DNA from 3 places in the Herbaspirillum sp. Her2 genome. Region 2 is predicted to be linked to each of the others. Evidence: predicted binding sites of a transcription regulator. Region 2 holds the regulator's gene; each other region holds the start of a gene.

The links. Region 2 encodes sigma-54, which starts transcription at its own class of promoters, with help from an activator protein. Its sites were predicted from a motif close to TGGCANGNAANCTGCTTT; they were not measured.
Region 1: ACWHXP_RS09035 ([protein-PII] uridylyltransferase) is a predicted target of sigma-54. The motif match lies at 5,047-5,064, and genes of this name have one in related genera.
Region 3: prpB (methylisocitrate lyase) is a predicted target of sigma-54. The motif match lies at 2,244-2,261, and genes of this name have one in related genera.

The regions. Positions count from the first base shown of each region.
Region 1 is NZ_CM176331.1:1,986,265-1,994,124, forward strand. Features, by position in the region: gene uppS (polyprenyl diphosphate synthase) at 1-166, opposite strand, end outside; gene frr (ribosome recycling factor) at 360-920, opposite strand; gene pyrH (UMP kinase) at 1,037-1,753, opposite strand; gene tsf (translation elongation factor Ts) at 2,070-2,957, opposite strand; gene rpsB (30S ribosomal protein S2) at 3,094-3,834, opposite strand; gene map (type I methionyl aminopeptidase) at 4,176-5,000, shown strand; gene ACWHXP_RS09035 ([protein-PII] uridylyltransferase) at 5,146-7,698, shown strand; gene ACWHXP_RS09040 (pseudouridine synthase) at 7,809-7,860, shown strand, end outside.
Region 2 is NZ_CM176331.1:5,518,036-5,525,895, forward strand. Features, by position in the region: gene mdeB (alpha-ketoglutarate dehydrogenase) at 1-1,694, shown strand, start outside; gene ACWHXP_RS25080 (SDR family oxidoreductase) at 1,856-2,614, shown strand; gene ACWHXP_RS25085 (UbiX family flavin prenyltransferase) at 2,703-3,305, opposite strand; gene grxD (Grx4 family monothiol glutaredoxin) at 3,328-3,639, opposite strand; gene ACWHXP_RS25095 (hypothetical protein) at 3,801-3,947, shown strand; gene hpf (ribosome hibernation-promoting factor, HPF/YfiA family) at 4,010-4,372, opposite strand; gene ACWHXP_RS25105 (RNA polymerase factor sigma-54) at 4,525-6,015, opposite strand; gene lptB (LPS export ABC transporter ATP-binding protein) at 6,147-6,890, opposite strand; gene lptA (lipopolysaccharide transport periplasmic protein LptA) at 6,893-7,531, opposite strand; gene lptC (LPS export ABC transporter periplasmic protein LptC) at 7,583-7,860, opposite strand, start outside.
Region 3 is NZ_CM176331.1:918,097-925,956, reverse strand. Features, by position in the region: gene prpC (bifunctional 2-methylcitrate synthase/citrate synthase) at 23-1,177, opposite strand; gene prpB (methylisocitrate lyase) at 1,251-2,141, opposite strand; gene prpR (propionate catabolism operon regulatory protein PrpR) at 2,460-4,133, shown strand; gene ACWHXP_RS04235 (MFS transporter) at 4,376-5,659, shown strand; gene ACWHXP_RS04230 (hypothetical protein) at 5,883-6,173, opposite strand; gene ACWHXP_RS04225 (methyl-accepting chemotaxis protein) at 6,172-7,737, shown strand.

The sequences.
Region 1 (7,860 bases), 2.1 Mb from region 2:
AGGCCTCGACAATGGAGCGCACTGCATCCACGCCCTTGGCATGCCCCGCCACACGCGGCAGGAAACGTTTGGTCGCCCAACGACCGTTGCCGTCCATGATGATGGCAACATGGCGCGGAACCGCGGAAGTCTCCGGAACCGCCAGAGTTGAGCTTTGATGCTTCATGTAAATGATTTATTACTTTTCCGTGCGCCGGATGGTGAAGCGCAACATGGTAACGGGCACGCGCCGCTTTGACAAACCGGCCAGCCTCCTCCCCCCATTGCCGCTCTCACTTCCCGCCTGCACTTTTGCTGTCTTGGACTTGTTCGTGCAGCGCGGCCGCCATGGCAGCCGCGCGTGAGACCTGCAGGACGGCTTAAACCGTCATCACTTCCTTTTCCTTGTCGGTGACCATTTTGTCGATGTCAGCCACGAACTTGTCGGTCAGCTTCTGGATCTCGTCCTGGCCGCGGCGCTCTTCATCTTCCGAGGCGATCTTGTCCTTGACCAGCTTCTTCAGGCCTTCATTGCCTTCGCGGCGGATGTTGCGCACGGCGATCTTGGCATCTTCGGCTTCACTCTTGACCAGCTTGACCATTTCCTTGCGGCGCTCTTCGGTCAGCGCAGGCATCGGCACACGGATCAGGTCGCCGTGGGTGGCCGGGTTCAGGCCCAGGTCGGCTTCACGGATGGCCTTCTCGATGACGGCGGCCATCTTCTTCTCGAACGGCTGCACACCGATGGTGCGCGCATCGATCAGGGTCAGGTTGGCGACTTGCGACAGGCCTGTCGGCGAACCATAGTATTCCACCATGACCTGGTCCAGCAGGCCGGTGTGGGCGCGGCCGGTACGGACCTTGGCCAGGTTGGCCTTCAGGGTTTCGATGGACTTGGCCATCTTCTGCTCGGTATTTTTCTTGACGTCAGCGACACTCATGCTGCTCTCCTAACTTTGGTGCAATAACTTGGCTTGTCTTGATGGCAAATGCCTGAAAGACGGGCATTGTAAACGGGAATCCCGGCCTGCGGCCGGTTTCTGCACTGCAATATCGATCAGACGTGAACCAGGGTGCCTTCATCGTCACCCATGACCACGCTCTTCAACGCGCCCGGCTTGACGATGGAAAACACCTTGATCGGCAGCTTCTGGTCGCGGCACAGCGCAAAGGCGGTGGCATCCATCACCTGCAGGTGCTTGGCGATGGCTTCATCGAAGGAGATCGACTGGTAGCGGGTGGCGGCCGGATCCTTCTTGGGGTCGGCGGTGTAGACACCATCCACCTTGGTGGCCTTCAGCACGATCTGGGCGCCGATTTCCGAGCCACGCAGGGCGGCGGCGGTATCGGTGGTGAAGAAGGGGTTGCCGGTACCGGCGGCGAACACCACGATCTTGCCTTCTTCCAGGTATTGCAGCGCCTTGGGGCGCACATAGGGCTCGACCACCTGCTCGATGCCGATGGCCGACATCACGCGGGCCGTCAGGCCGGCCTGGCGCATGGCATCAGCCAGGGCCAGCGAGTTCATGACGGTGGCCAGCATGCCCATGTAGTCGGCGGTTGCACGATCCATGCCCTGGGCGCCCGGCGCGACGCCGCGGAAGATGTTGCCGCCACCGATCACGATGGCCAGTTCCACGCCCAGTTTGCTGATTTCTGCTACATCCGCGACCATGCGTTCGATGGTCGCGCGATTGATACCGTAGGCGTCGTCGCCCATCAGTGCTTCGCCGGAGAGTTTGAGGAGTACGCGCTTGTAGGCTGGTGTTGTCATTGCAGGGCTCCGTGTTCTGTCCGAGGTTGAATTACGTATTGACGCGCCGGCACTCGCTGTCACCCGACGAAATGGCGCTTTTTCGTCATCAGGGGCAGGTCCGAACGCATGAGGGGATGTACTGCTGCGCCCTATTCTGTCTTGCCGTGTGCTGCCAGTATTGCTTTAGCTACCCATATTGCCGTTGCCAGGCGGCCTGCCCTGCGCGTCATCATTCATCCGACGGACGACCCTGACTGTAGACGCGGGCGACTCCGAAAGTTCCCGGAATCCGGCTTAAAAAAACGGGCCTCTCGGCCCGTTTTTCCTGCGACGCTTACTGAGCTTGTTTCGCTGCAGCCACTTGCGCTGCCACTTCGGCAGCGAAGTCGTCTTGCTTCTTCTCGATGCCTTCGCCGACCACGTACATGGCGAACGACTTGACGGTGGTATTGGCCGCCTTCAGCATCTGTTCAACGCTTTGCTTGTCGTTCTTCACGAAAGCCTGGTTGAACAGCGACACTTCCTTCAGGTACTTCTGCACCGAACCGTCCACCATCTTGGCGACGATGTCAGCCGGCTTGCCGGATTCGGCAGCCTTCAGGGCGGCGACCGAGCGTTCCTTCTCGATCAGGTCGGCCGGCACTTGCTCGGCCGACAGGGCGACCGGCTTCATGGCAGCGATGTGCATGGCCACGTCCTTGCCGACTTGCTCTTCAGCGCCGTCGAACTCGACGATCACGCCGATGCGGGTGCCGTGCAGGTAGGCAGCCAGCTTGCCGGTGGTTTCGAAGCGCTGGAAGCGACGGAACGACATGTTCTCGCCGATGCGGCCGATCAGTTCGGTGCGCAGTTCTTCCAGGGTCTTGCCGTCGGCCAGCTTGCAGGCGCCCAGGGCAGCCACGTCAGCCGGATTCTGTTCGACCACCAGCTTGGCAGCAGCTTCGACCAGACCGATGAACTCGTCGTTCTTGGTCACGAAGTCGGTTTCACAGTTCACTTCGACCAGCGCGCCGACGTTGCCAGCGATGTAGGCCGAGATCACGCCTTCTGCGGTGATGCGGGAAGAGGCCTTGGAAGCCTTGCTGCCCAGCTTGACGCGCAGAATCTCTTCGGCCTTGGCCATGTCGCCATCGGCTTCGGTCAGCGCCTTCTTGCATTCCATCATCGGCGCGTCGGTCTTCGCACGCAGATCGCCCACCATTGCTGCGGTAATTGCCGCCATACTTTTCTCCTGACTTGGAGGCATCCCGCGCTTGCGGCATGCCTGAAACTCGAAAATTGAATCAAAAAAAAGGGGCCACTGCGTCACTACCCGCTGTCACCCCTTTTTGGACTACCGTACTACCGGAAGAGCAGAATCAAGCCTGCTCGACCTCGACGAATTCATCGCCCTTGACTGCTTCGACGACGTCGTTGACGGCGTTGGCGCGGCCTTCCAGCACGGCGTCAGCCATGCCGCGAGCGTACAGAGCGATCGCCTTGGCGGAGTCGTCGTTACCCGGGATCACGTAGGTGACGCCTTCGGGCGAGTGGTTGGTATCGACCACGCCGATGACCGGGATACCCAGCTTGGCGGCTTCGGTGATGGCGCCCTTGTGGTAGCCGACGTCGATGACGAAGATGGCGTCAGGAATGCCGCCCATGTCCTTGATGCCGCCGATGGCCTTTTGCAGCTTTTCCTGTTCACGGGTGAACAGCAGGGCTTCCTTCTTCGACAGCTTCTCGACCGAACCGTCTTCGATGGCAGCTTCCATGTCCTTCAGGCGCTTGATCGAGGTCTTGATGGTCTTGAAGTTGGTCAGCATGCCGCCCAGCCAGCGCTGGTCAACGTAGGGCACGCCAGCGCGTTGCGCTTCAGCAGACAGGATGTCGCGGGCTTGACGCTTGGTACCAACGAACAGGATGGTGCCACGGTTGGCCGACAGCTGGCGCACGTACTTGACGGCTTCCTGGTACATGCCCAGGGTCTTTTCCAGGTTGACGATGTGAATCTTGTTGCGATGGCCGAAAATGAAGGGGGCCATCTTGGGGTTCCAGAAGCGAGTTTGGTGACCGAAGTGGACACCGGCTTCCAGCATTTCGCGCATGGTAACGGACATGAATTTCTCCAGGGTTAGGTCTGGAATCCGCTCGGTCATCCGGCTCATGCAGCCGGACACCCTTTTAGCGAACGGATTCGCGTTTCAAAAGATAATTTACGACACTTATTGCCAAACAGACATGAAGAATCATTCCGCACACCGCATTCGACAACCGACCTGAGGTTTTCAGATCAGCCCGGCATTCTACTCGACCCATCACTTTTGTTCAAGTAGCACATGAAGATAAGGAACGCAGCCAAACGCCGTCCCCGGCTTGTCGGCCGGAGCCGGCAAAACAGAAAGCACCCCCGTCGTCTATAATCCCGTCTTGACGATTTTCTAGCGAATTGCGATTCATCATGGGCAACATCACCATCAAGACCGCCGAAGACATCGAAGGCATGCGCGTGGCCGGCCGCCTGGCCGCCGAGGTACTGGACTACATCACCCCCTTCGTGAAGCCGGGCGTGACCACCGGCGAGATCGACCGCCTCTGCCACGAGTACATGACCAACGTGCAAGGCAGCATCCCGGCCCCACTGAACTACTGCCCGCCGGGCTACACGCCCTACCCCAAGGCCATCTGCACCTCACTGAATGACGTGATCTGCCACGGCATCCCCGGCGACAAGGTGATGAAGAACGGCGACGTGCTCAACATCGACGTCACCATCATCAAGAATGGCTACCACGGCGACACCAGCCGCATGTTCTTCCTGGGCGAGCCGTCCATCCTGGCACGCCGCCTGACCGAGATCACCTATGAATGCATGTGGCTGGGCATCTCCAAGATCAAGCCGGGCGCACATTTGGGCGACATCGGCCACGTCATCCAGCAGCACGCCGAAAAGGCCGGCTACAGCGTGGTGCGCGAGTTCTGCGGCCACGGCATCGGCAAGGTCTTCCATGAAGAACCGCAAGTCCTGCACTACGGCCGCCCCGGTACGCTGGAGAAGCTGGAAGCCGGCATGATCTTCACCGTGGAACCGATGATCAACGCCGGCCGCCGCGAGATCCGCGAAATGGGCGACGGCTGGACCATCAAGACCAAGGACCGCAGCCTGTCAGCCCAATGGGAACACACCGTGCTGGTCACCGAGACCGGCTTCGAAGTGCTGACGGTGTCGCCCGGCATGCCGGCACCGCCGGCCTTCATCCAGAACCAGGCCGCCACCCCGGCGTGACCCAGGCGGCCGGAACCATGTGCCCCTCCACCCTGCACACAGTTTCCGGCACGAAACCTGCTTCGAGCGCAAAGCCGCATGGGGATGCGGCTTTGTTCATATAGGCGCCGCCCCGCCGCCCTGCTTGCCTTAATTGCCGACCACGATGCCCACACTCGCCATCACGCTCAAGAAACAGCTCAAGGCCGCGCGCCAGCAAGCCATCGAGGTGTTCCAGTCCAACCACAAGACCGAGCAGTTGCTGGCCCAGTTGCGCCGCAACGTGGACGAAGCCCTCACCACTGCCTGGGAAGAACTGGGCATGTCCGGCAATGCCGCCCTGGTGGCCGTGGGCGGCTATGGCCGGGGCGAGCTGTTCCCGCATTCGGATGTGGATGTGCTGATCCTGCTGGACCAGGCCCCGGATGCCGCCAAGAAGGAAAAGCTGGAATCCCTGGTGCAGCTGTTCTGGGACATCGGCCTGGAAATCGGCCACAGCATCCGCACCATCGACGAATGCCTGGATGAATCGGCCGCCGACATCACGGTGCAGACCAGCCTCCTGGAAGCCCGCCTGGTGACCGGCAACCGCGCCCTCTTCAAGAAATTGCAGGAGCGCTACCATGCCGCGCTGGACCCTCTGGCCTTCTTCCAGGCCAAGACCCTGGAAATGCGCCAGCGCCACATCAAATATGAAGATACGCCCTACAGCCTCGAACCCAACTGCAAGGAAAGCCCCGGCGGCCTGCGCGACCTGCAGGTGATCCTGTGGGTGGCCAAGGCGGCGGGCCTGGGCAACTCCTGGGGCGAGCTGGCCGAACACGGCATGCTGACCTCCACCGAGGCGCGCCAGCTGCGCCAGAAGGAACGCGCCTTCAAGGACATTCGCATCCGCCTGCACATCCTGACCGACCGCCGCGAAGACCGGCTGGTCTTCGACATCCAGACCCAGCTCGCCGAGACCTTCGGCTTCAAGACCACCGACACCCGCCGCGCCAGCGAATATCTGATGCAGCGCTACTACTGGGCGGCCAAGGCGGTCACGCAGCTCAACACCATCCTGCTGCAGAACATCGAAGCCCACCTGTTCCCGCAGCAGGCGGTGCCGCGCCCGCTCAACGAGCGTTTCAACGAGGTCAACGGCTTCGTCGACATCGCCCATGACAAGGTCTTCGAGGAGACGCCGTCAGCCATGCTGGAAGTCTTCCTGGTGCTCTCCGAGCATCCGGAACTGAAGGATATGTCGGCGCGCACCCTGCGTGCGCTATGGCATGCGCGCTTCAAGATCGACAATGCCTTCCGCGCCAATCCGGAAAATCATCGCCTGTTCATGCAGATCATCCAGAGCAAGCGCGGCATCACCCACGCCCTGCGTGGCATGAACAGCACCAGCGTGCTGGGACGCTACCTGCCGAACTTCCGCCAGATCGTCGGCCAGATGCAGCATGACCTGTTCCACGTCTACACGGTGGACCAGCACATCCTGATGGTGGTGCGCAACGTACGCCGCTTCACGATGAGCGAACATGCGCATGAATATCCCTTCTGCAGCCAGCTCATGGCCAACTTCGGCCAGCCCTGGGTGCTGTACATCGCGGCGCTGTTCCACGACATCGCCAAGGGCCGGGGCGGCGACCACTCCAAGCTGGGCATGGACGATGCGCGCGCCTTCTGCGAGCAGCACGGCATCTCGCCGGACAATACCGAGCTGATCGTGTTCCTGGTGGAGCAGCATCTGGCCATGTCGCACGTGGCCCAGAAGCAGGATATGTCGGACCCCGACGTCATCACCGCCTTCGCCCAGCTGGTCAAGGACGAACGCCACCTGACCGCGCTCTACCTGCTGACGGTGGCCGACATCCGCGGCACCAGCCCCAAGGTCTGGAACGCCTGGAAGGGCAAGCTGCTGGAAGACCTGTACCGCATGACCCTGCGCGTGCTGGGCGGCGAAGCGCCCTCGGCCGACCGCGAACTGAAGAATACCCAGCAGGAAGCCATCAAGACCCTGCGCCTGTACGGCCTGCCGGCCGACGCCCACGAAGCGCTGTGGAAGCAGCTGGACGTGGCCTACTTCCTGCGCCACGACGCCTCCGACATCGCCTGGCAGACGCGCTGCTTCTACGACAAGGTCGATACCGGCGTACCGCTGGTGCGCTGCCGCCTGGCGCCCATTGGCGAAGGCGTTCAGGTAGCGGTCTACACGCCCGACCGCCCTGACCTGTTTGCGCGCATCTGCAGCTATTTCGACGAAAAAAGCTTCAGCATCTTCGACGCCAAGATCCACACGACCCGCAACGATTACGCGCTGGACGCCTTCCTGATCAATGCCCCGGTGTTCGCCAAGAACTACCGCGACATCATCAACCTGATCGAGCACGAACTGGGGGCCCTGCTGCAGTCCGACGCCCCGCTGCCGGCTCCTTCCAAGGCTCGCCTGTCGCGCCTGTCGCGCACCTTCCCGGTCAATCCGTCGGTGGATTTGCGCCCGGATGAGCGCGGCCAGTACTACCTGCTGTCGGTCTCGGCCAATGACCGCGCCGGGCTGCTGTATTCGATCTCCAACGTGCTGGCCAAGTACCGCATCAACCTGCATACCGCCAAGGTCATGACCTTGGGCGAGCGCGTGGAAGACGTCTTCCTGATCGACGGCCCCGGCCTGTCCCAGCCGCGCAACCAGATCATGCTGGAAACCGAACTGCTGCAGACCCTGCGCATCTGACCCGCATCACCCTGTCCGCGCTGCCGCCCCAGTCTGGCGCGGCGGCGCGGCTGGCCGTACAATCTCACCCTCGCCGCTGGCCGGCCTCCGTTTTTCGCAAGGCAATCCCCATGACTGAACCTGTACGACTTTCCAAACGCATGTCCGAACTCGGCCTGTGCT
Region 2 (7,860 bases):
GCACGGTGGACGGGCAATTGCAGACCTTCGCCGCCAATGATGGCGCGTTCAATCGCCAGCATTTCTTCGGCCAGACCCCGGGCACGCGTGCCATCGGCGCCACCCTCACCGATGAGGAAATCAATCGCCTGCGCCGTGGCGGCCATGACATGAAGAAGATCTTCTCGGCCTATCAGGCAGCGGCCAGTCATCGCGGCCAGCCCACGGTGATTCTGGCGCAGACCAAGAAGGGGTACGGCATGGGCGCGGCGGGCGAGGGCAAGATGACCACGCACCAGCAGAAGAAGCTCGATGAAGAGAGTCTGATGCAATTCCGTGACCGCTTCAAGCTGCCGCTGAGCGATGAGCAATGCCGTGAGCTGGCTTTCTACAAGCCGGCCGATGACAGCCCGGAGATGAAGCACCTGCATGCACGCCGTGCCGCACTGGGCGGCTACCTGCCGCGCCGCCATGCGGGCGATGCACGGCGTACCGTGCCGCCGCTGGAGGCGCACAGCAAGTTCGCGCTGGAAGCCGACGGCAAGGAAATGTCGTCCACCATGGCGCTGGTACGCCAGCTCGGCAACCTGTTGAAGGACAAGGACTTCGGCCAGTATGTGGTGCCCATCGTGGCCGATGAGGCGCGCACCTTCGGCATGGCCAACCTGTTCCGCCAGGTCGGCATCTATTCTTCGCAGGGGCAGTTGTATGAGCCGGAGGATATCGGTTCCATTCTCTACTATCGCGAGGCCAAGGATGGCCAGATTCTGGAAGAGGGCATCACCGAGGCGGGGGCGATTTCCTCGTGGACGGCAGCGGCCACCGCGTATTCGGTGCATGGCACGCCGATGCTGCCGTTCTACATCTACTACTCGATGTTCGGTTTCCAGCGCATCGGCGACCTGATCTGGGCGGCGGCGGACCAGCGTGCGCGCGGCTTCCTGATCGGTGCCACCTCCGGCCGCACGACCTTGGGCGGCGAAGGACTGCAGCACCAGGACGGCAACAGTCTGGTGACGGCCGCATCGATTCCCAACTGTGTGTCCTATGATCCGGCCTATGCCTATGAGCTGGCGGTGATCCTGGATGAGGGTATGCGGCGCATGATGGAACGCGGCGATGACGTCTTCTACTACATCACCGTCACTAACGAGAACGAGGCCCAGCCCAGTCTTCCGGACGGCGTGCAGGAGGGCATCCTGCGCGGCATGTACTGTCTCGGCCGCAAGCCCGGGGCGCCAGTGCGGCTGCTGGGTTCCGGCCCCATCCTCAAGGAAGCCGTGGCGGCGGCTGCGCTGCTGCAGCAGCACTGGCAGATCGAGGCCGAGGTGTGGAGCGTGACCAGCTATACCGAACTGGCGCGGGATGGCGTGGCGGCACAACGCGCACAGCGCTTGTCGGGCAGCGATGGCCAGCCCTATGTCACAGCGCAATTGCAGGGCAGTGTGGCGCCCGTGATTGCGGTCAGCGATTACATCCGTACCTTGCCCGAGAGCATTCGCGCCTTCGTGCCGGCACCCTATGTGACGCTGGGGACGGACGGGTTTGGGCGTAGCGATACGCGGGTGAACCTGCGGGACTTCTTCGAGATCGATGCGCGCTGGATTGCTTATACGGCCCTGTGTGAAGTGTGGGGGGATGAACGTGCGCGGCTGCAAGAAGCGGCGCGTACATTGGGTATCGATACGAACAAGCCCTTGTCGTCCTCAGTATGAAGTGGAGCGATAGATGAACGGCGGCCAGCCGGATTGAAAATCTCTCATCTGGCCCGACGCCGTGTTTGTTATAGTGAAACCGCCCGTGCATCACGGGCGGTTTTTTTATGGCTCCGTGATGCGCATCGTCCATGAACTACAGTGAGTGAGGAGTACACACGATGGCTGCACCCAAACGTATCGCGCTGGTGACCGGCGCAGGTTCCGGCATTGGCCGGCAGATCACGCTCGCGCTGCTGCGCGAAGGCTATGGCGTCGCCCTGGCCGGACGCCGCCAGGATGCGCTTGAAGAAACCGGCAAGCTGGCCGGCGAACATGGTGCCAACGCGCTGGTGGTGGCGGCCGACGTGACCGATCCGGCCTCGGTGAAGCAGCTCTTCGCCAGGACCCGCGAGCGTTTCGGACGGCTGGACCTGCTCTTCAACAATGCCGGCATCTTTGCGCCGCCGGTGTCGCTGGAAGAACTGAGCGTGGAGCAGTGGAAGGCGGCGGTGGACATCAACCTGACCGGCGTTTTTCTCTGCACTCAGGAAGCCTTCCGCATCATGAAGGATCAGTCGCCGCGCGGCGGGCGCATCATCAACAACGGCTCGATCTCGGCGCATGCACCGCGCCCGTTCTCGGCCTCCTATACCGCCACCAAGCATGCCATTACGGGGCTGACCAAGGCCACCTCGCTCGATGGCCGTGCCTATGACATCGCCTGCGGGCAGATCGATATCGGCAATGCGTCCACCGACATGACCACGCTGATGAAGAAGGGCACGCTGCAGGCTGATGGCTCGACCAAGGTCGAACCGACCATGGATGCCGAACACGTGGCCCGTGCCATCCTCTACATGGACAGCCTGCCGCTGGAGGCCAATGTGCAGTTCATGACGGTGATGGCGACCAAGATGCCGTATATCGGGCGGGGGTGAGCCGGGTTATATTCGCCAGATGAAGAAATGGCCGCGGTGATGAGCTGCGGCCATTTTTCTTTGCCCGAACGTGATAAGGGCTAACGCATCACTCAGTCCCGCCCTTCATGCCCTTCCACTCCGGCGTCAACTGCATGGAAATCCCGAACATGTCCAGCACGCGTCCCAGCGTGTGATCCACCATCTCTTCCATGGAAGCAGGGCGCTGGTAGAAGCCGGGCAGGGGCGGGAAGATCACGCCGCCCATTTCGGTGACGGATGTCATGTTGCGCAGATGGGCCAGATTGAACGGGGTCTCGCGGACCATCAGCACCAGCTGGCGGCGTTCCTTGAGCACCACATCCGCTGCGCGGGTGATGAGGTTGTCGGACAGACCATGCGCCACGGCGGCCAGGGTCTTCATCGAACAGGGCGCCACCACCATGCCGGTGGAGGCGAACGAGCCGCTGGCGATGCAGGCGCCGACATCGCGCACGTTGTGCACCACATCGGCCAGCGCTTCCACATCCTTGCGCCGCATGTCCAGTTCCTGATGCAGATTGAGCACGCCAGCTTCGGACACCATCAGGTGCGTTTCCACCTGGCCATGCTTGCGCAGATGCTCCAGCAGCCGCACGCCATAGATGGCACCGGTGGCACCGGTGATCGCAACGATCAGGCGCTGGCGCGGCTGGCTGGAAGAACTGCTCATGAGTCAGTCAGGTAAGTAAAACTCAGCCCTTGATCAGGGTCTGCAGTTCGCCGGACTCGTACATCTCGGTCATGATGTCGGAGCCGCCGACGAATTCACCCTTCACGTACAGCTGAGGAATGGTCGGCCAGTTCGAGTATTCCTTGATGCCCTGGCGCACGTCCGGGCTTTCCAGCACGTTGACGGTGACGATGTTCTCGGCACCGCTGGCCTTCAGCAGCTGGATGGCCTTGCCGGAAAAGCCGCATTGGGGGAACTGTGCAGTGCCCTTCATGAACAGCACCACGGGGTTTTGGGTCACGGTTTCTTTGATCCAGGATTGGACGTCGCTCATGGCTGTGCCTTTAAAAATGGGATTGCCCGACATTATAGGGAAAAGCCGGCGGGCGCGTTGAAATCGCCTGCATGCTGGTGGCCTGTCTGAACGGGAAAAAAATTGCATCGAGGAAATGATTTATATCGTATGCAAATTCTTGTGTCGAAGATGAGGGTGCCGTGAAGACATTCAAGCCGTCCCTTGCATCATCGTCAGCAGCGGCGGTGGAAAAGTTGCTTTACGCAATGATTTATATCTTTTCCACAGGCTTGGCCAGTTCGGCGGCCGCAAATGAAAAAGGGCGCTTGCGCGCCCCTTCCTCATGAAATTCGGCTGGCTTTCTCAGCAGCCTTGCGGCTGCGAGGTGGCTTGCCGAGGGTGTCCTGGCTTATGCCGCTCCGGCCACCGCATCCTCCGGCGTTTCGTCCGGCAGGCGCTTGGCCATGGAGTGATGCTCCTGCAACTTGTCCTTGTGCTTGATGACCTGGCGATCGAGCTTGTCGATCAGCGTGTCAATGGCAGCGTAGAGGTCGTGTGCGATGCTTTCCGCATGTAGATCCTTCCCCTTGATGTGGACGTTGATTTCCGCTTTTTGGCGCTTTTCCTTTTCTGTGAGTTTATCTACGCTCAGGATCACGCTGACGTCGATCACGTTGTCGAAATGGCGCTTGATACGCGAGAGCTTGCTTTGCACGTATTCCCGGATGGCGGGGGTCAGTTCGAGGTGGTGTCCACTGATGGTCAGATTCATACAAGACTCCTATCGTGAAGTCACTGGAGGTTCGTGCAATCGATCCTGCTGCAGCTGTACCACGGGCACGGTCTTCGTGTCGGATGGCGCGGGCATCAGTCGGATGCTTGCCTGAACACAGCAACGGTACTGCAGAAAAACTGAGGAAAAACTCAGAGGGACTTGCGGAGATTGACCGGCGGAATCTTCAACACTTCGCGGTATTTGGCGACTGTGCGTCGCGCGACCACCATGCCTTGTTCTGCCAGCATATCCGCAATCTTGCTATCGGATAATGGGGTCTGCGGGTTCTCGGCTCCTATCAACTGTTTGATCAGCGCCCGTATCGCGGTGGAGGATGCTTCACCTCCGGTTTCAGTCGCGACATGGCTACCGAAGAAGTATTTCAACTCAAACATTCCATGCGGAGTGAGCATGTATTTCTGAGTCGTCACGCGAGAGATGGTGCTCTCGTGTAGACCCAGTGTATCAGCAATTTCACGCAGCACAAGGGGGCGCATGGCGACTGCCCCATGTGAAAAGAAGTTTCTTTGACGTTCCACAATAGCCTGCGCGACGCGCAAAATTGTATCGAAACGTTGCCGCATGTTCTTGATGAGCCACTTGGCTTCCTGCAACTGCGACGACAGCGAACCTTCTCCCTTGGCTTGCTTCAATGCACTGGCATACATCGCATTGACGCGCAGCTTGGGCATGACCTCATGGTTGAGCATGACCTGCCAGCCGTTCTTTGTCTGCTTGACAATCACGTCCGGCACCACATAGTCCGAGGCATCGCGCGCGAATTCCGCACCCGGATGCGGACGGCACTGGCGGATCACGGCCTGCGCTTCACGCAGGTCTTCGTCATCGCAATCCAGTGCCTTCTTGATCTTGTTGAAATCGCGTTGTGCAAACAGCGGCAGGTAATCCTCCACGATCCTCAAGGCCAGCTTGCGCGTCACGAAGGGAATCTTGGGCAGGCGGCGGATCTGCAGGGCCAGGCATTCGCCGGCACTGCGCGCACCGACACCCGCCGGGTCCAGGCTCTGCAGCAGCTTGAGCGAAATCGACAGCTCTTCCATGTCGATGCCCAGCTCTTCGGGCAGGCGCGCGTGGATGTCTTCCAGCGGCTCTTCCAGATAGCCGCTCTCGTCGAGCGCATCGGTGAGCAGTTCCAGCAGCGCACGATCACGCAGGGTGCGTGCGGTCACGCGGATCTGTTCCAGCAGGTGTTCGCGCAGGGTCAGTTCGTGCGCTTCGAGTTGTGGACGGGCATCGTCATCGTCTGGCGACTTGCCGCTGCGCGCGACGTCGTCGAAGCTCCAGTCGGCATCCCCCGTGACACCGGCTTCCGGCGCGTTGTCCTGGTAGTCGAAGCTGGAATCGCCATCGCTGGCGGCCGGGGCCGCTTCGCCGCTGCCTTCGTGACTGGTTTCGGCAACGCCGCTGGAGGGCGAACTGGAGACCGCGCCATCGGCCAGCAGACGTACCGAATTGTCGAGCGCGTCGTCGAGGCGTTCCAGCAGGGGATTATCGGAGAGGATCTGTTCCAGTTCCTGGTGCAGTTCCAGCGTCGACAGTTGCAACAGTCTGATCGACTGCTGCAGTTGCGGCGTCAATGCGAGGTGCTGCGAGGTACGTAACTGGAGCGACTGTTTCATCTGTCTTTCTGAAAGCGGCGTGGCCCGCTGGTTGCTCTGCCGGTCGTTGCGTATTGCGTATTGCTTGTTGCGTATTACGTGATGTGCACTCTGTATTTCTTCAAGCGTATCGGGCAAGCCGACTGCACCGCTTACATGCGGAAATGCTCGCCCAGATACACGCGGCGCACCGACTCGTTGGCGATGATCTCTTCCGGATTGCCGCTGGCCAGCACCGTGCCCTGGTTGATGATGTAGGCGCGATCACAGATGCCCAGCGTTTCGCGCACGTTGTGGTCGGTGATCAGCACGCCGATGCCGCGTTCCTTCAGGAAGCGCACGATGCGCTGAATCTCGATCACGGCAATCGGGTCGATACCGGCGAACGGTTCATCCAGCAGCACGAAGCGCGGATCGGTGGCCAGTGCGCGGGCGATCTCGACGCGCCGGCGTTCACCGCCCGAGAGCGACAGCGCCTGGCTTTCGCGCAGCTTCTCGATCTGCAATTCGTGCAGCAGGTTGTTGAGGCGGCCTTCGATTTCATCGCGCGAGAGCGGCTTGCCCTCTTCCCGGCGCAGTTCCAGCACGGCGCGGATATTGTCTTCCACCGTCAGCTTGCGGAATACCGAGGCTTCCTGCGGCAGGTAGGACAAGCCCATGGTGGCACGCTTGTGGATCGGCATGCGCGAAATGGACGCGCCATCGAGGTCGATCTCGCCACCATCGGAAGGCACCAGTCCCACGATCATGTAGAACGAGGTGGTCTTGCCGGCCCCATTGGGGCCGAGCAGGCCGACCACCTCGCCGCTGCGCAATTCCATCGAGACATCGCGCACTACCTGGCGCGCGCCATAACTTTTCTTCAGGCCGCGAACGACCAGCGAGCTGACTGCCATCGTTACTGATCCTTTCCGCTGTCGCGACGCGTTGCAGGCTGCGCGGCGTTGTTCTTGCCCGCGGGCTGGGCCGACGGGGTGGCCGGCGCGGTGCTGCCTGCCGGCGGCGGATTCTTGGGCTGGATCACCGCAGTGATGCGGCCTGCGCCCGGCTTGCTCTCGCCGGTGGCGGTGTTGTTCACGGAATAGAATTCGGCGCGGCTGTCGTAGGAGATGAATTCGCCGTTGACTTCATCGGTGATGCGATCGCCGTCCATGCGCTGGATGTGCGCGCGCTGGAACAGCTTGGAGATTTCGGTCTGCTCCGAATACTCGATGCGCTCGGCCTGGCCTTCGATCCACAGGTTGGGACCGCCGTCACGCTTCTGGCGGAAGTTGGCCAGCGCGCCCGGGGCCGCATACAGCACCGCATTTTCATAACCGTACTGGTCGGTCGTCAATACCACGCGGCCGGCCTTGATGATCAGCGTGCCGCGGGTCATGACCACGTTGCCGGTAAAGGTCTTCACCTGGCGCACGTCATCGTAGACCATCTGGTCTGCCTCGATGTTGGTCGGCTTGGTGGAGTCCGCCTTCTCGGCGTTGGCCACGCCGCACACGGCAGCCAGCATCAGCATCGGCAGTAAGAATGAGCGTTTCATTGGGTTCCTGTCTGATCGGTTCTTGGCGTTTTTATCCCGGAGTCATCCGGCTTAGCGTTTCTTCGGAGTGGGCTCGTAATAGCCGCGGACATTGCCGAACAGCTGCACCACCTGGGTCGCATTGTTGGCCACCATGCCCACGCCGTTCAGGCGCGTGGTGCCCATGGTCATGGCCACCGGCTTGTCGGTCTTGACGATTTCATCGTCAGGCAACAGCAGCAGGTATTCCGACACCAGGTGCATCTGCTCGCGGCCCTTGTAGGGCGCGCGAATGGCGTTGGCGTTGCCGTACATGTGGATCTGCGTCTGGTCGTCGGTGACGCGCGCGG
Region 3 (7,860 bases), 1.0 Mb from region 2:
GGGCACTTCGTCTTGCTTGGTCTTACTTGCGCTTGCTGATCGGCACGAACTTCAGGTCTTCCGGTCCCACGTAGTTGGCCGAGGGGCGGATGATCTTGTTGTCGATGCGCTGTTCGATGATGTGCGCCGCCCAGCCCGAGGTGCGGGCAATGACGAACAGCGGCGTGAACATCGCGGTCGGTACGCCCATCATGTGGTAGGACACGGCCGAGAACCAGTCCAGGTTGGGGAACATCTTCTTGATGTCCCACATGACCGTTTCCAGGCGTTCGGCGATGTCGAACATCTTGGTCGAACCAGCTTCCTTGGAGAGCTTGCGCGCCACTTCCTTGATGACCTTGTTGCGCGGGTCGGAGATGGTGTAGACCGGGTGGCCGAAACCGATCACCACTTCCTTGTTCTCGACGCGGCGGCGGATGTCGGCCTCGGCTTCGTCGGGGTTGTCGTAGCGCTTCTGGATCTCGAAGGCCACTTCATTGGCGCCGCCGTGCTTGGGGCCGCGCAGTGCGCCGATGGCACCGGTGATGGCCGAATACATGTCCGAACCGGTGCCGGCGATGACGCGGCCGGTGAAGGTGGAGGCGTTGAATTCGTGTTCCGCGTACAGGATCAGCGAGGTGTGCATGGCCTTCTCCCAGGCGTCGGAAGGCTTCTCGCCGTGCAGCAGGTGCAGGAAGTGCGCGCCGATGGAATCGTCATCGGTCTCGACTTCGATGCGGTTGCCATTGTGGCTGTAGTGGTACCAGTACAGCAGCATGGAACCGAGCGACGCCATCAGGCGGTCGGCGATGTCGCGCGCGCCGGGGGTGTTGTGGTCATCCTTCTCGGGCAATACGCAACCCAGTGCCGAGACGCCGGTGCGCATCACGTCCATCGGGTGCGACGCGGCAGGCAGCCATTCCAGTGCCGCCTTGACGTTGGCCGGCAGGCCGCGCAGGGCCTTGAGCTTGGCCTTGTAGGCGCGCAGTTCGGCCGCTGTCGGCAGCTTGCCGTGCACCAGCAGGTGAGCGATTTCCTCGAACTCGCAGCTGTCGGCCACGTCCAGGATGTCGTAGCCGCGATAGTGCAGGTCATTGCCGGTCTTGCCGACGGTACACAGGGCGGTGTTGCCAGCGGTCACGCCAGAGAGGGCAACGGATTTCTTGGGCTTGAAACCGGGGGCTTGCTGATCGCTCATCGTGTTCTCCTCGTAGTCTGTATTAGGTCGAAACTGATTATCGGAAGGGGGTATTCGGTCTTGCGGTAATGTTTTACTTGTTCTTCTGCTGGGCAAACAGCGCATCCAGACGCTGCTCGTAGCTGTGGTAATCGATGCGGTCATAGAGCTCCATGCGGGTCTGCATGGTATCGACCACGTTCTTCTGGGTGCCGTCGCGGCGAATCGCCTGGTAGACGTTTTCGGCGGCCTTGTTCATGGCGCGGAAGGCCGAGAGCGGATAGAGCACCAGGCCCACATCGGCCTCCTTCAATTCGTCGACCGTGAACAGCGGCGTCGAGCCGAATTCTGTGATGTTGGCCAGGATCGGCACCTTCACCGCATTGGCGAACTGCTTGTACATGGCGAGGTCGGTGATGGCTTCCGGGAAGATCATGTCGGCACCTGCTTCGACGCAGGCCACGGCGCGCTCGATGGCGGCGTCCAGCCCTTCGACCGCCAGCGCATCGGTGCGCGCCATGATGACGAAGTTCTCATCGGTACGGGCATCGACGGCGGCCTTGATGCGGTCCACCATTTCCTGTTTGGTGACGATTTCCTTGTTGGGACGATGGCCGCAGCGCTTGGCGCCGACCTGGTCTTCGATGTGCATGGCGGCCGCGCCGAACTTGATCATGGACTTCACGGTGCGCGCCACGTTGAAGGCCGAGGCACCGAAGCCGGTATCGACGTCCACCAGCAGCGGCAGGTCGCACACGTCAGTGATGCGGCGCACGTCGGTGAGCACGTCATCCAGGTTGGAGATGCCCAGGTCAGGCAGGCCCAGCGAACCCGCAGCCACGCCGCCGCCGGACAGGTAGATCGCGCGGAAGCCGGCACGCTTGGCCAGCAGGGCGTGATTGGCGTTGATCGCGCCGATGACTTGCAAGGGGGATTCTTCCTGGACGGCCTGGCGGAACGCTGCGCCTGCGGAGTGGAGAGCCATGGTGGACACCTTCTCGATGAGGTTGGAATACGGAAAGTCGGGATTGCCTGACTGCGGCGGGCGGGGCTGCATCACACCCGTCCTGCGACATGTGCGTTCACCATTGCAACGGCCGTGCCATCGCAGTGCAGCATTGCATGGCGCAAGGCATGAAAAAACCTTCATATCGTCTGAAACCAGCGCCGGACAAGGCTGGCAGGCTTCCCTTCCGGTGCGCTCTCCGGGCGTACCCGCCTTCTGTCGCGTTGATGTTCCGCATCCCCGGCCGTTTCATCGGTGTTACATTAACGTTTCACTGAAACGCCCCGAACACTTGCCATGAAACGCCCTGCCCCCGCTGACCGCCTGGCCGACAAGCCCGTGATCTGGACCGTGTCCGTGTCGCGCCTCTCCGAACTCTTCCGCGACATCACGCTGGAATTCGACGGCGTGGCCGACATCGAGCCCATACACCTGGGCTTCGACGAGGCCGTGCGCGCCATCCGCGAGCGCCTGGCCAGCGAGCGCTGCGACGTGGTGATCTCGGCCGGTTCCAACGGTGCCTATCTGAAGAGCCGCCTCCCGGTGCCGGTGGTGGTGGCGCGCGCCAGCGGCTTCGACGTGATGCAGGCACTGGCCCGTGCCCGCCAGATCAGCCCGCGCATCGGGCTGGTCACTTATCAGGAGGCGATGCCGGCCCTGACCGAATTCCAGCAGATGTTCGGACTCGACATTGCCCAGCGCACCTATGCCACCGAAGAAGACGCGCGCGCCGTAGTGCAGGAACTGAAGGCCGGCGGCGTGCAGGCGGTGGTCGGGGCCGGGCTCATCACCGACCTGGCCGAGGAAGCGGGGATGCAGGGGATCTTCCTCTACTCCTCGGCCACGGTGCGGCAGGCCTTTGAAGATGCGCTGGAACTGGCGCGTCTGACGCAACTGGAAAGCACGCGCGGCCCCAGCCTGCCGGTGGCCGACAGCCTGCGCGCACGGCATCACCTCAAGGATCTGCGAGGCGATTCTGAGGTGATGGAAACGGTGCGTCAATCGATCACGCTCTTTGCGCGCTCGCCGGCCAACGTATTGATCCAGGGTGAGACCGGCACCGGCAAGGAACTGGCGGCGCAAGCCATCCATCGTGCTCATCCGCGCATGCAGGGCAAGACCCAGGCAGCCCACCCCTTCGTGGCCATCAATTGCGGCGCGCTGGCCGAATCGCTGCTGGAATCCGAACTGTTCGGTTATGAGGAAGGCGCTTTCACCGGGTCGCGCCGTGGCGGACGGGCCGGTGTCTTTGAAGCGGCCCATCGCGGCACGCTGCTGCTCGATGAAATCGGCGAGATGCCGCTGCCACTGCAGACGCGATTGCTGCGCGTGCTGGAAGAGCGCGAAGTCGTGCGCGTGGGCGGCACGCGGCCCATTGCGGTCCAGGTGCGCATCATCAGCGCCACCCACTGCGATCTGGAAGCGCGGGTGCGTGAAGGACGTTTTCGCGCAGACCTGTATTACCGGCTCAGCGTACTGCGTTTGCAGTTGCCGCCCTTGCGGGCGCGCCGCGAGGATATTGCCGCACTGGCTGAATGGCATCTCAAGCATGCGCTGGCGGCACTGGATGCGCGGCCGCACGCCAACCTGGGGGCCGAGATCCTGCGCTGTGCACCGCTGCTGTGTGCCTACGACTGGCCCGGCAACGTGCGCGAGCTGCGCAACCTGATGGAACGGCTGGCCCTGTTCCTGGCCGCAGAGCCGCTGCAGGCGCTGACACCCGCGCTGATCCAGCGGGTGGCGCCGGAACTGGCGGGGATGGCGCAGCCGCTGCTGTCAAACACGGCGGAAGTGGTGGCCCCCCATGAGCTGACCACGTCCGACATCGTCCCCGACGCTGACGCCATTGAAGCTGCACTGCGCCGCTTCCGTGGCAACCGTGCCGCGGCTGCGCGCCATCTCGGGATCAGCCGTACGACCTTGTGGCGCAAGCTCAAGGAAACGGAAGCGCAGAACAGGGAGCCATCATGAGGCTGCAGGCACTGGAAACGAGAAAATGATTTCGCAAAATCAGGTGTGCGTCCTGCCTCCTGATAATCCCCCGCACTGCGCCTTGACAGTGCCGCATCGCGCCGCCTATCCTCGCCCGCTGTAACGGCCCCGGCCGTCACAGGGAGCCCACAACCATCCATACACAGCCAGGCAGCCTTCTGCTCCGCCAGGGTCAGAACGGCGTGCTGCTCCTCCATCCACGTATCCATCAGGGAGTCTCCATGACCAGCAACACCGCGGCGCCTGGCGCCGGCACCACGCATCCGCAAGCGCGGCGTGCGATCATCTCGTCCTCCATCGGCAATGCGCTCGAATGGTTCGACATCCTCATCTATGGCGCCTTCGCCGTGGTCATCGCCAAGCAGTTCTTCCCGACCGGCGATGACAGTGTCTCGCTGCTGCTGACCTTCGCCACCTTCGGCGTGTCCTTCTTCATGCGCCCGCTGGGTGCGGTGGTGCTGGGTGCCTACTCCGACCGCGCAGGCCGCAAGGCGGCGCTGATGCTGTCCATCATGCTGATGACGGTCGGCACGGCCATGATCGCCTTCATGCCCAGCTACGCCAGCATCGGCCTGCTGGCACCGGCCGGCATCGCTCTGGGCAAGATGATCCAGGGCTTCTCCGCCGGTGGCGAGTTCGGCAGTTCCACCGCCTTCCTGGTGGAACACGCCCCGCATCGCCGTGGCTTCTTCTCCAGCTGGCAGGTGGCCAGCCAGGGCATCAGCCTGCTGCTGGCGGCCATCTTCGGCGCCGTGCTCAACAACATGCTCACACCTGAGCAACTGGCCTCGTGGGGCTGGCGCGTGCCGTTCATCTTCGGCTTGCTGATCGCACCGGCCGGCATCTACATCCGCCGCCATCTGGATGAAGCACCCGAGTTCAAGGAATCCAGCGAAAAGACCGATGCGCCCCTGCGCGATACCTTCGCCCACCAGAAGATGCGCCTCTTGATCGGTGCCGGCAGCGTCATCATGGCGACCGTCTCGGTGTACCTGTCGCTGTATATCCCGACCTATGCGGTCAAGCAGCTGGGCCTGCCGGCCTGGTCCTCGTTTGCCGCCATGTCGGTGGCCGGCCTGATCATGTTCATCGGCTCGCCGCTGGTGGGCGCGATGTCCGACAAGATCGGCCGCACGCCCTTCATGATCACCAGCAGCGCGCTGTACATCGTGCTGACCTATCCGATGTTCGTGTTCCTGACCAACTCGCCGGGCTTCCTGCAACTGCTGTTGCTGCAGACCGTCATCGGCGTGCTCATGACCATGTATTTCGCCTCCATGCCGGCCCTGCTGGCCGACATCTTCCCGGTAGCCACGCGCGGCACCGGCATGTCGCTGGCCTATAACATCGCCGTGACCATCTTCGGCGGCTTCGCCGGCCTGATCATCACCTGGCTGATCGACTTCACCGGCAACAAGCTGTCGGTGAGCTACTTCGTCATCTTCGGCGCAGTGCTGAGTCTGATCGCCACGCTGGCCGCACGTTTCGTGCTGCGCCTGCGCTGACCAAAAACAGATAAATGATATAAATCATTTACCGCCTTTGAACGGATCGGCAGGCGCTGCTGCAGCGACTGCCGATCCGTACATGGCACAGCCGCCCAATGGCCAGGATCCCCCGATCCTGGCCATTTTTCTTGATGGACTGGTCATCGGGTGCGCACTACGCAATTAGTCAATCTTGATCGAGCTGCGGTGGCACTTCGGTCAACTTGTTGCCAATCCATATTTATGCATTGATAAGCATAATTGAAAGAGTGTTTCCGTTTGGCATCACCTCGTCAAATTCATCTTGAATTTGGGCAAGACTGCCATTAAAGTTCAGAGCGCTTCCCCCGGAGCCCATCCTGACGGCACTGCCGCTCTCCCTTGCAGGCCTTGCGCCTGCGCCGGAATCATCATCCACCCTTCGTCTGCCGTCAGTGGCGGCAGGCCAGCCCCTGAGGGATATCGTGAATTTCAGACAGACCAAAGTTGCCACCCAGCTTATGTTGGGTTTTTCCGTTTTGATCCTGTTCATGGCCGTGCTCGGTGCGGCGGCCTGGTACGGACTCAATACCGTCGACGCACAGCTCAACGAAGTGCAGACCAACCTCATGCCCAGCGTCGCCACGGCCAAGACCATGCAGGCCGAGATCCGCGCCTTCAACCTGGCCCAGTATCGTGCGCTCACCGCCAATGATGCGCAGCGCATGCAGGATGCCCGCACGCGCCTGACCGCCTCGCTGGGACGCTACACCAGCGCCGCCGACCAGTATCGTCCGCTCATCCATACGTCTGAGGAACAAGCCGCCTACGACGAGCTGCAGGCCCTGCTGCCCAAGTACCTGGCCGTGAGCCAGCAGATGCTGGCCGCCCTTGAGCAAGGCAAGCAGGAGCAGGCCGTGGACATCATGAAAGACCAGCTCTTCCCGCTGCGCGCGGCGATGGAAGTGCAGATCCAGCGTCTCATCACCGTCAACGAAAAGGGCGTCGCCGAGGCCGCCACCAGCGCGCGCGAAGCCTATGCCGGCAGCCGCATGCTGATCATCGGCCTGACCCTGGCATCGGCGCTGATCGGCCTGCTGATCGCACTGCTGATCAGCCGCCGCCTGACGCGCCAGCTGGGTGGCGAGCCGGCCGAAGCGATGTGGCTGTCGGCCCAGATCGCCGCCGGCAACCTGAGCGCGCAACTGCAACTGCGCAAGGGTGACCGCGCCAGCCTGATGCATTCGCTCATGACCATGCGCGAACAGCTGGCCGGTCTGGTCGGCCAGATCCAGCAGGCCAGCGGTGCCATCCACGTGGCCGCACGCGAAATCGCCCAGGGCAATACAGATCTCTCGCAGCGCACCGAAGAGCAGGCTGCTTCACTGGAGGAAACTGCCTCCAGCATGGAACAGCTGACCAGCACCGTGCAGCAGAATACCGACCACGCCCGCAAGGCCAGCCACGTCGCCAGTGCCGGTGCCGATGTGGCCCGCCGTGGTGAAACGGAAATCGCGCAAGTGGTCAGCACCATGCGCGAGATCGCCGTCAGCTCGCACCAGATGTCGGACATCATCAGCGTCATCGAAGGCATCGCCTTCCAGACCAATATCCTGGCCCTCAATGCCGCCGTGGAAGCGGCACGCGCCGGCGAGAACGGCCGCGGCTTCGCCGTGGTGGCCACCGAAGTGCGCGCGCTGGCCCAGCGCAGCGCCAGTGCCGCCAAGGAAATCAAGGGACTCATCGAAGGCTCTGTGGGGCGCATCCAGAGCGGCACGACGCTGGTGGAAAAGGCCGGCGGCACCATCGCCGAAGTCATGCGCGCCTCGGTCGATACCACCCGCATCATCAGCGACATCGCGCATGCTTCGGAAGAGCAAAGCGCCGGCATCACGCAAATCAATGCAGCCATCTTGCAGATGGACCAGGTCACGCAGCAAAACGCCGCCCTGGTGGAACAGGCCGCTGCTGCCGCCCAGGCCATGATGCAACAGGCCGAACAATTGACGGCGGCGGCATCGGTGTTCAGCATCGATGCGCAGCTCCTGCAGGCTGCACCGCTCACGCCCGCTCTGGCGACCAATGGCCAGCCGCACATGCCGCGCCTGGCCATGTGAACGCGCCCCTCTTGCTGAATTGACCAAATGATTTAAATTTTATAAATCGTTTATCAGCAGCATCAATAAAAATGGCCTGGATCTCGCGATCCAGGCCATTTCCTTTTTTTTGGCCGCCGCCTC